DNA from 3 places in the Mesorhizobium sp. M0870 genome. Region 2 is predicted to be linked to each of the others. Evidence: predicted binding sites of a transcription regulator. Region 2 holds the regulator's gene; each other region holds the start of a gene.

Region 1 (4,953 bases), on a different contig from region 2:
TCCTTCTTCGGCTTGCGGGCTTCCTTGCCTGCCTTCATCGCACCTTTAGCCATGATTCGTTCCTCCTGATGTGGGAAGCGAAGTGAAACAAGAGAACCGCCGGACTGCAAGGGGTTAGCGACTGCTGCCGCCGTCAGCGGCTCGCTTTCAACCGGTTTCTAATTTGCTCGTAAACCATGGCGGTCCATGCCATGGTTGTCTTCGCACTGCAGCATCAACCCGTGCCTCCGCCCGGTGATCGTCAGGCAGGCCGTCAGGACGACAATGCGAATTCACATCGGCTGCGAGATGAGCTTCGACTTTCCGCAGGAAACGCCGCTCATCGCAATGCTGAATGTCCACTATTCGCGTGCCTCCGATCTCGAGCGGCCGGATTTCCTGATCTCCAACCCGCCGGTGCCGATCGAAAGCTATCGCGACAGTTTCGGCAACTGGTGCAACCGGTTCGTCGCGCCACCCGGGCGTTTCACCTTCGGCACCGACGCGGTGATCCGCGATCCCGGCACTTTCGAGATGGGCGACCTGATGGCCTGGCAGCACGAGGTGCGCGATCTGCCGGCGGACACGCTGCTGTTTCTGCTGCCCAGCCGTTTTTGCGAAAGCGACCTTCTGGCTGATGAAGCGTGGCGGCTGTTCGGCAACACGCCGCTGGGCATTCCGCGCGTGCAGGCGGTCTGCGACTTCGTCCACAATCACATCGTCTTCAACTACGGCAATGCTCGGCCGACACGCACCGCCGCGGAAGCCTATCGCGAACAGAGCGGCGTGTGCCGCGACTATGCGCATCTCGCGGTCACCTTCTGCCGGGCACTCAACATCCCGACGCGCTATTGCACCGGCTACATCAGCGACATCGGTATGCCGAAACCATGGGCGAGCATGGATTTCTGCGCCTGGATGGAAGTCTATCTCGGCGGCCGCTGGCATGTCTTCGACCCGCGCAACAATGCACCGCGCATCGGCCGCATCCTGATCGCCTCCGGCCGCGACGCCGCCGACGTTCCGTTGACCCATATATTCGGGCCGGGAACGCTTGCCGGCTTCAAGGTGTGGACCAGCGAGATCATCGAGTAGTCGTTCTGCCTACCAGTCTCTAACGACAGACCTCTTTAACGACCGCCGTTTTTGAACGAGCCAGCGGTTCACACGTTGTGGTGGCTGTGGAGCTTCTTCCATCTGACCATTAGACTGGGTGTGCATCGAATGGGGACAGCACCATGGCCGGGCACGGCGGCTCAAAAAAGGTGATCTACGCGGCGCTCGCCGGCAATTTCGCCATCGCGCTGACCAAGTTCGCCGCCGCCGCCTTTACCGGCAGTTCGGCGATGCTGTCGGAGGGCGTGCATTCGCTGGTCGATACCGGCAATGGCGGCCTGCTGCTCTACGGCATGCACCGTGCCGCCCGCCCGGCCGACCGGACGCATCCCCTCGGTCACGGCCGGGAACTCTACTTCTGGAGCTTCATCGTCGCGCTCCTCGTCTTCGCGCTGGGCGCCGGCGTGTCGTTCTACGAAGGCGTGATCCATATGATGGCGCCGGAGCCGGTCGCCAACGCCGAGGTGACCTACATCGTGCTCGGCCTTTCCTTCCTGTTCGAAGGCAGTTCGTGGTGGGTGGCGCTGAAAGAGTTCCGCCAGCAGAAGGGCAAGCAGGGCTGGCTGCGGGCGGTGCAGTCGAGCAAGGACCCGAGCGTCTACACCGTGCTGTTCGAGGACAGCGCAGCACTTCTCGGCCTGATCGTCGCGTTCGCCGGCATCCTGGCGGCGGAAGTTCTGGGGATGCCGGAACTCGACGGCGCCGCCTCCATCGGCATTGGGCTGATCCTGGGCGCGACGGCAATCTTCCTGGCCCGCGAAAGCAAGGGCCTGCTGATCGGCGAGCCGGCCTCTCTCGAGGTGCAGATGAAGGTGCTGGCGATCGCCCAGCAGGATCCGGCGGTGCAGCGGGCGAACGGCGTCCTGACCGTCCATATGGGGCCGGCAGAGATCGTCGCCGGCCTGAGCATCGAGTTCGAGGACCATTTGACGGCGCCCGAGATCGAAGCTTGCGTCGAGCGCCTGGAGGCGCAGCTGAAGAAGGAGATGCCGGAGATCACACGGCTGTTCGTCAAGCCGCAGACGTCAGGCACCTGGGAGCAGCGGCGCAGGCTGATCGAGAACGCATCCGATCCGGCTCTGGACTAGCGCTGCGCCATTGCCTCACGGTCTTCCCCCGCTAGGATTAAAGGGACTTTGGAGGAGCGAAGATGAAAATCGACGGCGGCTGCCATTGTGGCGCCATCACCTACGAGGCGGAGGTCGACCCGGAGAACACCGGAATCTGCCACTGCACCGATTGCCAACAACTGACCGGAACGGCTTTTCGCGTGACCGTGGGCGCGCCGGAAGGCCACTACCGGATCACCAAGGGTGCGCCAAAGGTCTATATCAAGACAGGATCGAGCGGCGACAAGCGCGCGCAGGGCTTTTGCGGCGAGTGCGGCTCGCATCTCTACGCGACATCGGTTGGCGACGGGCCGAAGGTTTATGGCATCCGGGTCGGCACGGCGCGGCAACGTGAACAGCTGGTCCCGAGACGGCAAAGCTGGCACCGCTCGGCGCTGCCCTGGTTGCCGGAATTCCCGGGTATGACGACCAAGGAAGAGCAGTAGGGCGGATCCGGCGCTGCTGCTCAGTCGTCGCCTTCGACGACCCTCAGCCTGAGCTGCCCGGTTTTCGAATCGGCAACGCGCGCGCCAGTATCGACTTTCGCGGCGGGAGCCCGTGACGCTGCGTCCGCGGCGGCATCGCCGTCGGGCTGCGCGCCGAACTCCAGCGCTTCGATCTTCTGGCCGCGCTTGGTGACCTTCGACGTCGAAACCAGGATGTCGTCGATGTCCTTGGCCGACTGGCCGAAATGGACCTGCAGCTTGCGCACCCGCTCATCGACACGCGCGACATCCTCCATCAGCCGAATGACCTCGCCCTGGATCAGATGCGCCTGTTCGCGCATGCGGGCATCCTTGAGGATCGCCTGGATGACCTGGATCGACAGCATCAGCAGCGACGGCGAGACGATGACGATTCGGGCACGGTGCGCCTTATGGACGATCGCCTCGAAATTCTCGTGGATCTCGGCGAACACCGATTCCGACGGCACGAACATGAAGGCCGTGTCCTGCGTCTCGCCCTGGATCAGGTATTTTTCCGAGATATCGCGGACATGGATCTCGATGTCGCGGCGGAAGGCCTGCGAGGCGGCCTTCTGCAGGTCGGCGCCGTCGGCGGCGCGGATGGCATTCCAGGCCTCGAGCGGAAACTTGGCGTCGATGGCCAGCGACGGCGCGCCGTTCGGCATCTTCACCAGGCAGTCGGGACGGCTGCCGTTCGACAGCGTCGCCTGGAATTCATAGGCGCCATGCGGCAGGCCGTCGGCAACGATCGCCTCCATGCGCGACTGGCCGAAAGCACCGCGCGTCTGCTTGTTGGAGAGGATCGCCTGCAGCTGCACGACCTGGCCGGCGAGCGATTGGATGTTGCCCTGCGCGACATCGATGATAGCCAGCCGCTCCTGCAACTTGGCCAGGCTCTCATGCGTGGATTTCGTCTGCTCGGTCATGGTCTGGCCGAGCCGGCCGGTCATGGCGTCCAGGCGCTGGCCGATCGATTGCGTCAGCTCCGCCTGCCGTGCGCCGAACACTTCCGCAATGGCGCCCATGCGACCCTGCATTTCGGCCTGGCTTTGCAGAATTCCGGCCATCCGCGCCTCGGCATCGCGGGCATGATCGGCGGCTTCCGCAGCCGCCACGGCGCGCGCCTTCGCCGACCGCCACAGCGCAACGACCAGCGCCACGAACAGGGCCAGAAACAGCAAAGCGCCGAAGGCCAGCGCATGGCCGAGCGTGATGGTTGTGGCGCCAAGCCGGGCGACAGGCTCCGAAAGGATGGTGCTCAAATCATTCATGTGGACAGCATAGACGATTCGCCGCGATAGCACAGATCAAAACGTGAACGAGCCTCATGCCAACCGGTTGACGCTTTTCGCTGGAGGTCTTACGTGGAACGCCATGCCGATCAAGCCGCTCATCATCCTTCCCGACCCCATCCTGCGCCAGGTTTCCCAACCGGTGGAGCGTGTCGACGCGCCCCTGCGCAAATTAGCCGACGACATGCTGGCGACCATGTATGACGCACCGGGCATCGGTCTGGCGGCAATCCAGATCGGCGAGCCGCTGCGCTTGCTGGTGATCGATCTCGCCAAGGAAGACGAGACGCCGGCGCCGCATGTCTTCATCAATCCGGAAATCCTGGAGAGCGCCGATGCGCGCTCCGTCTACGAGGAAGGCTGCCTGTCGATCCCGGATTATTACGCCGAGGTCGAACGCCCGGCCGCCGTACGGGTCAAGTATCTCGACCGCGACGGCAAGCTGCAGGAGATGGAGGCCGAGGGCCTGATGGCCACCTGCCTGCAGCATGAGATCGACCACCTCAATGGCGTCCTGTTCATCGACCACATCTCGAAGCTGAAGCGCGACATGGTGGTGAAGAAATTCAAGAAGCTCGCCAAGGACAAAGCGCCGGGCAAGCTGGTGGGATAGGGCATGCTCTGTCGGAGCACGGCCCCTCCGATCAGCCTCGGCGGTTCAGCTTCACGAACCTTCGATTGAAAATACCGACTTGCTGTGATATCAGTGATATCACGTAGGAGGTGTCTATGGGTGACATGCTGATCCGTGGGATCAATCCGGAATTGAAACGGCGTCTCGAGGAAAGTGCGCGGCTGAACAGGCGCAGCCTTTCGGAGGAAGCGGTCGTCTTGATACAGAAGGGTTTTGCAACACAATTTGCTGGCGCCGAAAAAGTCGGCGATCGCCTCTATTCGCTCGTCGGCGATGATCGTTTCACAAGCGACGAGATTCAGGAAATAGCGAGGTCGCGAAGTGAGGCCGATCGTGGGCCGCCTGATTTCCGTTGA
Region 2 (4,953 bases):
GTATCGCGCCATCGAGTTCATGGCCGGCAACCGAAACCTGGCAATGCTCGGGCCGCACAAGCACCGGCCCGACCTGAGCGGAAAGCTGGAAGCGATCCTGGCCGAGCCGTCGCTCTATGACGAGGCACTGCTGCTTTTGGCGCGCAACGGATTCGACATCGGTGCCGATGCCAGGCGCACGGACTGGCGTGAGACGCGAACCGAGAATGAAGAAGTGCTGGTCGCCTGGCAGACCATCTACCGCGATCCGCAGCGCTACTGGATGTTCTACGAACTGGCCGAGAAGCTGGTCGACTTCGAGGATTATTTCCGCCGCTGGCGCTTCAATCACGTCACCACGGTTGAGCGCATCATCGGCCTGAAACGCGGCACCGGCGGCACGTCGGGTGCTTCGTATCTGAAGAAAATGCTCGAGGTCGTGCTGTTTCCGGAGCTGTGGACGGTCCGCACCCGGCTCTGACATCATCGAAATGAGAACAGGCTCACCGAAGGGACGCTCTGTGGCCGAAAACCTTTCGCGAACAACTGGGGACTGACCGACCATGAGTGGAACTCCTGATCTCGCCGCAGTCGAAGCGATGGATGCCACGGATCCGCTGCGTGCCATGCGCGACCATTTCATTCTGCCGGAGGGGGTGATCTATCTCGACGGCAATTCACTGGGGGCAGCATCTCATGCCGTTTTCGGCGAGCTGCAGCAGGCGGCGACCCAGGAATGGGCCCAGGATCTCATCCGGGCCTGGAACACGGCCGGATGGTTCGAGATGCCGATCGAACTCGGCGACCAGCTCGGACGCCTGATAGGGGCCTCGGCCGGTCAGACCGTTGTCTGCGACACGACATCGACCAACATCTACAAGGTGCTGCACGCGGCGATGGAGATGCGGCCCGGCCGGTCGGCCATCGTCGCCGAAGGTGACAGTTTTCCCACCGACCTGTACATCGCCGAAGGCGTGGCCTCGACCCGGGATGGCGTCCTGCTGCGCCTCGCGGGTGTCGACGCGCCGACCATCGAAGAGCTGATCGACGAAAACGTGGCGGTGGTGCTGGTCAACCACGTCAATTACAAATCGGGTGAACTGCGCGACATGGCGGCGCTGACGCGCAAAGCTCATGCGGCCGGAGCGCTGATCGTCTGGGATCTTTGCCACACCGCCGGCGCCCTGCCCGTCGAGCTCGATCACGCAAATGCCGATTTCGCTATCGGCTGCACCTACAAGTACCTTAACGGCGGTCCGGGCGCGCCGGCCTTCATCTATGCCGCACAGCGCCACCACGGCGATATCAGCCAGCCGCTTAGCGGCTGGTGGGGTCATGCTCGGCCCTTTGCCTTCGAACGGGGTTATGTTGCCGGCACCGGCATCCGCCGTTTTCTGTGCGGCACGCAACCGGTCCTGTCGATGCGGGCGCTCAAAGGCGCGCTTGCCATCTGGAGCGACGTCGACATGGCGGCATTGCGGAAGAAGAGCGTCGCACTGACAGAACTGTTCATCCAACTCGTCGAAGCCAAGTGCGGCGCCTACGGTCTCACGCTGGAGACCACCCGCGACACGACCAGGCGTGGCAGCCAGGTGTCGTTCCTTCACGACCACGGCTATCAAATCATGCGGGCGCTGATCGAGCGCGGGGTGATCGGTGACTTCCGCGCGCCATCGACCATCCGTTTCGGCTTCACGCCGCTGTATGTCGGCTACAAGGATGTGTGGCTGGCGGTTGAGGTGCTGGAGGATATTCTGCGCACGGGCGCATGGAAGGACCAGCGTTTCGCGGTCAAGGAAGCCGTTACCTGACGCAACGATCCCCGCGATCCACCGCCGCCGCCCTCACTGCCTGGCAGATGACGGAGGGCTGAATTTCCAGCCACAAATGCCAACAGACGTTGGCGTTTTGGCTCCGTTTCGTTCACGGCAAACGAACGTCCCGAAGATTCATATCGTCCTTTGTGGAGGTTGCCAGATTGATAATGCCAATCCTTGGGTCGAGGATGAGCCACAGGTCATTAACCATAATAATTTCAATGTGAGCAGGCGCATCGCCGTGCCTGGCGCTTGTTGATCGCGACCCGCTGGCAAGCGCCAAATAATTTCAGCAGCCTTAACAAATTCATTAAACTTTAAACGGTTGCAGAACACAACTGGAACAGATAGGGTTTGTTCTGGGTTTGTTTTTCGATTCTGGTTTCAGGTAACCTGGGGGCCGCCATGCTGACGCGCAAGCAACATGAACTGCTGATGTTCATCCATGAACGCCTGAAGGAGAGCGGCATTCCGCCATCCTTCGACGAGATGAAGGAGGCACTCGACCTTGCCTCCAAATCCGGGATCCATCGGCTGATCACGGCCCTCGAGGAGCGCGGCTTCATTCGCCGGCTGCCCAACCGGGCACGCGCGCTGGAAGTGCTGCGGTTGCCGGACTCGATCGCGCCCGGCCTCAACGCGGCAAAGAAGTTCTCGCCAAGCGTCATCCAGGGCAGTCTCGGTCAGGGTGGTGCTCTTGGCCGGCAGATCAAGCCGGCGCCTTCGCGGATGCCCTCGCCTGGCAATGACGACGATGCGGTTTCCGCCGTGTCGATCCCGGTGATGGGCCGCATCGCCGCCGGCGTGCCGATCGATGCCATCCAGCATCAGACGCATTCGATCTCGGTGCCGCCGGATATGATCATGGGCGGCGCCCACTATGCGCTGGAGGTCAAGGGTGACTCGATGATCGAGGCCGGCATCTTCGATGGCGACACCGTCATCATCCGCAACGCCGACACCGCCCAGCCAGGCGAGATCATCGTGGCGCTGGTCGACGAAGAGGAAGCGACGCTGAAGCGGTTCCGCCGCAAGGGCGCTTCGATTGCTCTCGAAGCCGCCAATCCAGCCTACGAGACACGGATTTTCGGACCGGACAGGGTCAAGGTGCAAGGCAAGCTCGTCGGCCTGATCCGCCGCTACTGAGACGGTGAGTTGACCACTGGCTTCTCGGGTTTCTTGAAGGGTGCCAGCCCCCTCGCCTCGCGCGAGTATTTGCGTTGCGCGTGCCAGGGCCGATATGGGCTCTCCACCGCGAAGCTGATCGTCGCCGGCGCAGTCGCCGATTGGCGATCGAAGAAGACCGCGGCACTGCCTTTGCGAGCCAGTTGCCGCTTGGTGATGACGAGAACCAGCGGGTTGTGGCAGGCGTCATACGCGGTGGCGTCATTGATGACGATCAGCTCGGCGAAGCCGCAGGCTTTCCAGGTGTCCTTGCGGTCCTCGACATAGGCAATGATCGCACCGGACATGTGCCTGGCCACGCAAACGTCTGAGGAGCAATAAAACGGCGATCCCAGCGGCAGATCAACGGCATCCGCGACATCGAATTGCCCATCGCTGTTGTCGAACACCTCTGGCACGACGATGATTTCTGATGTCAGGGCGCGTTTCCAGTTGTCGACGGTGAATTCGTTCGGCCGTTCCCGGCTGACGGCAAGCTCACCGCCACCGATCGGCAACGCCACCAGCCGGGCGTCTTCCGAGATCAGCACATCCGGCGTGCGCGTATCCGAGACGGTCAGCAGGCCTGCCAGTGCGAATGGCAGAGCAGCGAGCCGCAGCCAGGTTGTCGCCATCGTCGCGATGACCAAAGCAATTGCCACCAACAGGACCGACTGTTGCGAAATCAGCCCGACCCCGTCGACAGGCGAACGCTCGGAGATCCAGCCGGATATGGCGATCATCATCGTCAGGCCCTTACCCATCAGGTAGAGAGCTGGCCAATCCAATCCGAAAGGCATCAGCAGCGCGCTGGCGACGGCCAGGAACATGACGACGGTGACGATCGGCATAACCGCGAGATTGGCAAACAGGCTAAGCGGCGAGACACGCTGAAAATGCCAGATAGCAAACAGCGTCGTGGCGCTTCCGGCGATGATCGAGGTCATGGCAAGGCCGGTTGCCGCCAGCAGGAATTTTCGCGTCAGGAAACCTGGCATGGATCGCTTTGGCGGCGGCGGTCTTGCTTTTCCCGCCCGGTGATCCGCCCAGCCGGCATAGGCGCCGACTAGAGCCGCGGTCGCGGCGAACGACATCTGAAAACTCGGGCCGACCACCTCATGCGGCGACACCACGATGACGGCGATCGCCGAGATCGCCAGATTGCGCATGGTGAGTGCTGCTCGATCGAACAGCACGGCAATCAGCATCACCGCCAGCATGATGAAGCTGCGCTCGGCGGCAACGACGACTCCCGAGATGATGAGATAGGCCGCGATCGAGAACAGTGCGGCGGCGGCGGCATACTTCTTGACCGGGCGACGCGCGGAAAAGTCGGGAAACAAGGCGAAGGCGCCGCGCAGCAAACCCATGATGGTGCCTGCGACCAGCGCCATGTGCAGTCCCGAAATGGAGATGATGTGGTAGATGCCGGTACGTCGCATCGCCTCATTGATGTCATCGGGAATGCCGGCGCGCACGCCGACGATCAGCGCCGCGGCGATCTCGCCTTCGGCGCCGCCGACGCTCGCCCTGATATGGTCGGCGATGCCTTCGCGGGCATTTTCCACGCTAGAGGAAATTCGGGCCGGCAGCGGCATGTCGCCGTCATCGTTGACGACAAGCTTTGGATTGCCGAGAAAGAACCCGCTGCCACCGATGCCGGCAAAGTAGCTGTCGAAGGAGAAGTCATAGCTGTCCGGCCGCACCGGCCCGGTCGGCGGCAAGAGCTTGGCATATCCGGTGATGAGGGAGCCGGCGGTCACGTCAGCCGGGATCTTGCGTGCCGAAAGCCGCACCCGTTCCGGCGCATAGCGCAGTTTCGGTCTTGCGGTCGATGTCACGTCGATGGTCAGCCGGATACGGCCGGTTTCCATCCGGTCGAGCGAGACGACGCGGCCGGTGACTTGCGTCGAAATTTCCGAGCCCAACATTTGTGTGCCCGCACGCCACGTCTCGACCTTGGCAGCAAGCAGTCCTAGGGCGCACAAAAGTG
Region 3 (4,953 bases), on a different contig from region 2:
TAACGCGGAACTCAATTACATAAGCCTGAGATAATAGAACGCGATTATGGCCGAACTCCGGCCGGCATCGCGCACGAAGCTGTTACATGGCGCCGGATTCTTCCTCGAAACCGTCGTCTTCGCCGCGCTCAGGGCCGCCATTCTCGAGGAATTTCTCGGCGATCAGCCCGGCATTCTGCCTGATCGACAACTCGATCTCGCGTGCCGTGTCGGGATTGTCACGAAGGAACAGCTTGGCATTTTCGCGGCCCTGGCCGAGACGCTGCGAATTATAAGAAAACCAGGCGCCAGACTTCTCGACAATACCGGCCTTGACCCCGAGATCGACCAGTTCGCCGGTTTTGGACACGCCCTCACCAAACATGATGTCGAATTCGACCACCTTGAAGGGCGGCGCCAGCTTGTTCTTGACCACCTTGACGCGGGTCTGGTTGCCGACAACCTCGTCGCGGTCCTTGATCGAGCCGATGCGGCGGATGTCAAGACGCACCGAAGCGTAGAATTTCAGCGCGTTGCCGCCCGTCGTGGTCTCGGGCGAACCAAACATGACGCCGATCTTCATGCGGATCTGGTTGATGAAGATGACCATGGTGTTGGAGCGCGAGATCGACGCGGTCAGCTTGCGCAGCGCCTGGCTCATCAAGCGGGCCTGCAGGCCGGGCAGCGAATCGCCCATCTCACCTTCAATTTCGGCGCGTGGCGTCAGCGCCGCGACCGAATCGACCACCAGCACGTCGATGGCGCCGGAGCGCACCAGCGTGTCGCAGATTTCCAGCGCCTGCTCACCGGTGTCGGGCTGCGAGATCAGGAGGTTTTCGAGATCAACGCCAAGCTTGCGGGCATAGACCGGATCGAGCGCATGCTCGGCATCGACGAAGGCGCAGATGCCGCCCTTCTTCTGGGCTTCCGCAACGGTGTGCAGCGCCAACGTCGTCTTGCCCGAGCTTTCCGGCCCGTAGATCTCGATGATGCGGCCGCGCGGCAAGCCACCAACACCAAGCGCGATGTCTAGGCCAAGCGAGCCGGTCGGCACCGTTTCAATCTCGACGACCTGATCGTTGGCGCCGAGCCGCATGATCGAGCCCTTGCCGAAAGCCCGCTCGATTTGCGACAGCGCCGCATCCAGAGCCTTTGATTTGTCCACTGCCTTGTCCTCTACCAGCCGCAAAGAATTCTGAGCCATGATACATCACCCCTTGGTCGTCAATGAAGGCCGGACAATCCGTAATCCCTGCCTATTTGTACCTTTTTTGTTCTCATTTGGCAAGAGGGGTCAAATATCTGAAAAACAAACAATATCCGGATTTGTTCTTTTTTTGTCCAAGGATTCGATCAGGGATGCACCACACGTTGGGCCAGACGGCTCGGTTGTTTCGATCTGCCGAATCGCCGCCTTGCATGCGAAGCTCCGTCGCGCAGCCTAGCGCTTGTGCGGCTGGAATAACAAAGGTCATATCGCCGACATGCTGAAATCCACGAAAATACTGGCCGTAGGCGGCGCCCATATCGACCGGCGCGGCCAGGTGTCCGGCGCTTACGTGCCGGCTGCCTCCAATCCCGGCACGATGCGCGAGGATGTCGGCGGCGGCGTCTTCAACGCTTTGCGCAGCGCCGTGCGGCGCGGCGTCTCCGCGTCGCTCATGTCGGTTCGCGGCGGCGATGCCGCTGCCGACACCGTTTCGCGAGCCATCGCCGAGGCAGGCATTACCGACCTGTCGGCGGTCTTCCTCGACCGCACGACGCCGAGCTACACGGCGCTGATCGACAGTGAGGGCGAGCTGATCGTCGGCTTTGCCGACATGGCGCTCTATGATTTGGCGTTTCCCAAGCAGATCAGGCGCTCCAAGGTGCGGGAGGTGATCGCTGGCGCCGATGCGATCCTGTGCGACGCCAATCTGCCCTCTTCGGCGCTGGAACGGCTGGTGGCGCTCGCCGCGGGCAAGCCGATTTTCGCCATTGCCATCTCGCCGGCCAAGGTGGTGCGGCTGATACTGGTGCTGAAGGAGCTCTCGCTCGTCTTCATGAACCGGCGCGAGGCCATGGTGCTGGCCGGCGTCGCCGCGACTGCCACGGAGCGCGAGGTCGTCGACGGGTTGCGATGCAGCGGCCTTGTCAGCGGCGTGGTGACGGCGGGCAGCGAGCCCATGCTGGGCTTCGATGAAGCCAGCGCCTTCTCGATCCTGCCGCCGCCGCCAAGAAAGGTCGCTGACGTCACCGGCGCTGGCGATGCGCTGGCGGGCGCTACGGTTGCTGCCTTGCTGCGTGGCCTGCCGCTGCGGGCAGCTCTGCGCGAAGGCATTGCCGGGGCGACGCTTGCCATCGAAAGCGCCAGCGCCGTTCCGGAGTTCACCGCGGCTGATTTCACTGAGGCATTGGCTCTTGTGCCGGATGCCAGGGAAGTGGCATGAGACCGGCGAATTCATAGTGCCGCGATGTTGCCTGGTGTCCCGACGGACGCGCCGCATTCCGGATTGGAGACCCTGATGACCCCTGAGACCGCCGGCCCCTTCATCGACATCCACGCGCCGGTGGCGCAGGCCCTGGCGGCCGGCCGGCCGGTGGTGGCGCTGGAAAGCACCATCATCACCCATGGCATGCCCTACCCCGACAATGGCGCCATGGCGGCCGATGTCGAAAAGATCATCACCGATGGCGGCGCCGTGCCGGCGACCATCGCCGTGGTTGGCGGCCGCATCAAGATCGGGCTTTCGGACGGCGAGCGCGAATCGCTGGCGATGACGGGCGACGCCATGAAGCTGTCGCGCGCCGATCTCGGTTTTGCCGTGGCGCAAGGGCGCACCGGTGGCACCACGGTCGCCGCCACGATGATCGCGGCGCATATGGTCGGCATAAAAGTGTTCGCCACCGGCGGCATTGGCGGCGTGCACAAGGGCGCCGAAAAGAGTTTTGACATTTCCGCCGATCTCGACGAGCTGGCGCGCACCCCGGTCATCGTCGTCTCGGCCGGCGCCAAGGCGATCCTCGACATCGAAAAGACGCTGGAGGTGCTGGAGACGCGCGGCGTGCCGGTGATCGGCCATGGCTGCGAGACGATGCCAGCCTTCTGGTCGCGACATTCGCCATTCCGCGCGCCGCTGACCTTGCACGAGCCGGAAGAGATCGCGCATTTCTACCAGACGAGGGCAGCGCTGGGGCTCGCCGGCGGCATGCTGATCGCCAATCCTGTGCCGGAAAACCATGAAATCCCGGCTGAGGAGATGGCGGGCTATATCGACGCCGCGCAGAAGGCCGCAGAAGCGCTCAACGTGACCGGCAAGGCGGTGACACCCTTCCTGCTGTCGAAAATCCTCGAACTGACCGGCGGCAGGAGCCTCAAGACCAACATCGCGCTGGTGGAAAACAACGCGCGGCTGGCGGCACGGATTGCGAAGGCGTTGTAGGCCAACGTCGGCGGGACAGCACCCCCCTCTGTCCTGCCGGACATCTCCCCCGCAAGGGGGGAGATCGAATGTCGTCAACGCCTCTGCCAACTCTTCAACGTTGAAAAAAGCAGGCAGACGGTGAAACCGCCAATCTCCCCCCTTGCGGGGGAGATGGCCGGCAGGCCAGAGGGGGGTGGTGTCCCTCGACCGTCCCAAGGCTGGCATCACTTCCCCGCCCGCCGTCCAGCCGCATACGCCCGCCGTACCCAGGCCGCCATCTCGTCGGGATCATCGAAAGCGCTGTCGGGAACGCCCCAGTAGGGCATGGCGACCAGCTTGCCGTGGCGCGAGCCGGTATAGGTCCATTGCGTGCAGCCGGCGGCCTCGAACTCGGGCGCGCTTTGCTCGTCGGCCTTCAGCATCAACTCACCGCGCAGCACGATGGCGACGATGACACCGTCGAAATAGATGCCCTTGCCGCCGAACAGTTTGCGGATGCTGACAGGGCCGAGGCCCTCGAACAGTTCGGCGATGCGTTCATTGTCCATGCCGCGATCATGTCACCGGCGTTTGGCCTTGTCATCGCCGCAACCAAAATCATGCTGACAGGTTGTGTGAGGTCGATCGGAGTTTCCCGCCATGCCCGTCCTGCTCAAAGGGTCCTGCCGCTGCAATGCCGTGCGTTTCGAGGTGGAGAGCCACACGCCGGCGCCATTCATGCTGTGCTACTGTTCGATCTGCCGCAAGCAGCAGGGCGGCGGCGGGTTTGCCATCAATCTCGGTGCGGACAACGAAACACTGAACATCAGGGGCAAGCGCAGCCTCGGCGTCTTTCGGGCGGAGATCGAGGACGACGAGCATCCGCATTGCGAAATCTCGACCGGCGAGCGCAATTTCTGCAAGAAATGCGGGGCGGCCCTTTGGCTCTACGATCCGACATGGCCGGAACTGGTGCATCCCTTCGCCTCGGCGATCGACAGCGATTTACCCATTCCGCCAAGCAAGGTGCACCTGATGCTGAAATACAAGGCGAACTGGGTGGAGCCGGAGGTTGGCAAGCATGACAAGGTCTTCGACGTCTATCCCGAGGAATCGATCGCCGACTGGCACAAGCGGACGGGCATGTGGGTGGATTAGCGTCCTTCACCCCGTTTACGGCGGGGCGGTTGCATATGGGTTTTTACGAAGAGGACCCCCACCCTAACCCTCCCCACAAGGGGGAGGGAACGCTGCCGCGCGCCATCCTTTTGGCGTCGAAACCTCGGGGATTTGCGGAATCAGCGCCTACCAAGTCTCCCTCCCCCTTGTGGGGAGGGATTAAGGGGGTATTCGTAGAGCGCAAGCCAGTCATATGCGATCACCCCTGCCGCTTACGGGGCTGGAAGATCAGGCCGAGGCGCGTGCTTCTGCCAGCGCCTTCAGGTCGGCCGGCTTGAGTTCGACGGATTCGCCGCAACCGCAAGCCGAACTCTGGTTCGGGTTGCGGAATGTGAAGCCGGTGCGAAGCGTCGTCTGCTCGAAATCCATCTCGGTGCCGAACAGGAATAGCGCTGCCTCGGGCGCCACATAG

Evidence for each region. Region 2 encodes LexA, which represses DNA repair genes until DNA is damaged. Its sites were predicted from a motif close to TGTTCNNNNTGTGTTCNG; they were not measured.
Region 1: NKH97_RS13040 (DNA recombination protein RmuC) is a predicted target of LexA. The motif match lies at 3,975-3,992, and genes of this name have one in related genera.
Region 3: recA (recombinase RecA) is a predicted target of LexA. The motif match lies at 1,241-1,258, and genes of this name have one in related genera.

What each region holds. Positions count from the first base shown of each region.
Region 1 is NZ_JAMYOI010000009.1:29,656-34,608, forward strand. Features, by position in the region: gene NKH97_RS13020 (hypothetical protein) at 1-53, opposite strand, end outside; gene NKH97_RS13025 (transglutaminase-like domain-containing protein) at 265-1,074, shown strand; gene NKH97_RS13030 (cation diffusion facilitator family transporter) at 1,218-2,183, shown strand; gene NKH97_RS13035 (GFA family protein) at 2,246-2,650, shown strand; gene NKH97_RS13040 (DNA recombination protein RmuC) at 2,671-3,942, opposite strand; gene def (peptide deformylase) at 4,046-4,576, shown strand; gene NKH97_RS13050 (hypothetical protein) at 4,693-4,953, shown strand.
Region 2 is NZ_JAMYOI010000012.1:94,497-99,449, reverse strand. Features, by position in the region: gene kynA (tryptophan 2,3-dioxygenase) at 1-460, shown strand, start outside; gene kynU (kynureninase) at 543-1,790, shown strand; gene lexA (transcriptional repressor LexA) at 2,202-2,942, shown strand; gene NKH97_RS16590 (ComEC/Rec2 family competence protein) at 2,936-4,953, opposite strand, start outside.
Region 3 is NZ_JAMYOI010000042.1:8,563-13,515, forward strand. Features, by position in the region: gene recA (recombinase RecA) at 83-1,183, opposite strand; gene NKH97_RS30660 (carbohydrate kinase family protein) at 1,464-2,408, shown strand; gene NKH97_RS30665 (pseudouridine-5'-phosphate glycosidase) at 2,484-3,401, shown strand; gene NKH97_RS30670 (TfoX/Sxy family protein) at 3,608-3,931, opposite strand; gene NKH97_RS30675 (GFA family protein) at 4,023-4,520, shown strand; gene sufA (Fe-S cluster assembly scaffold SufA) at 4,770-4,953, opposite strand, start outside.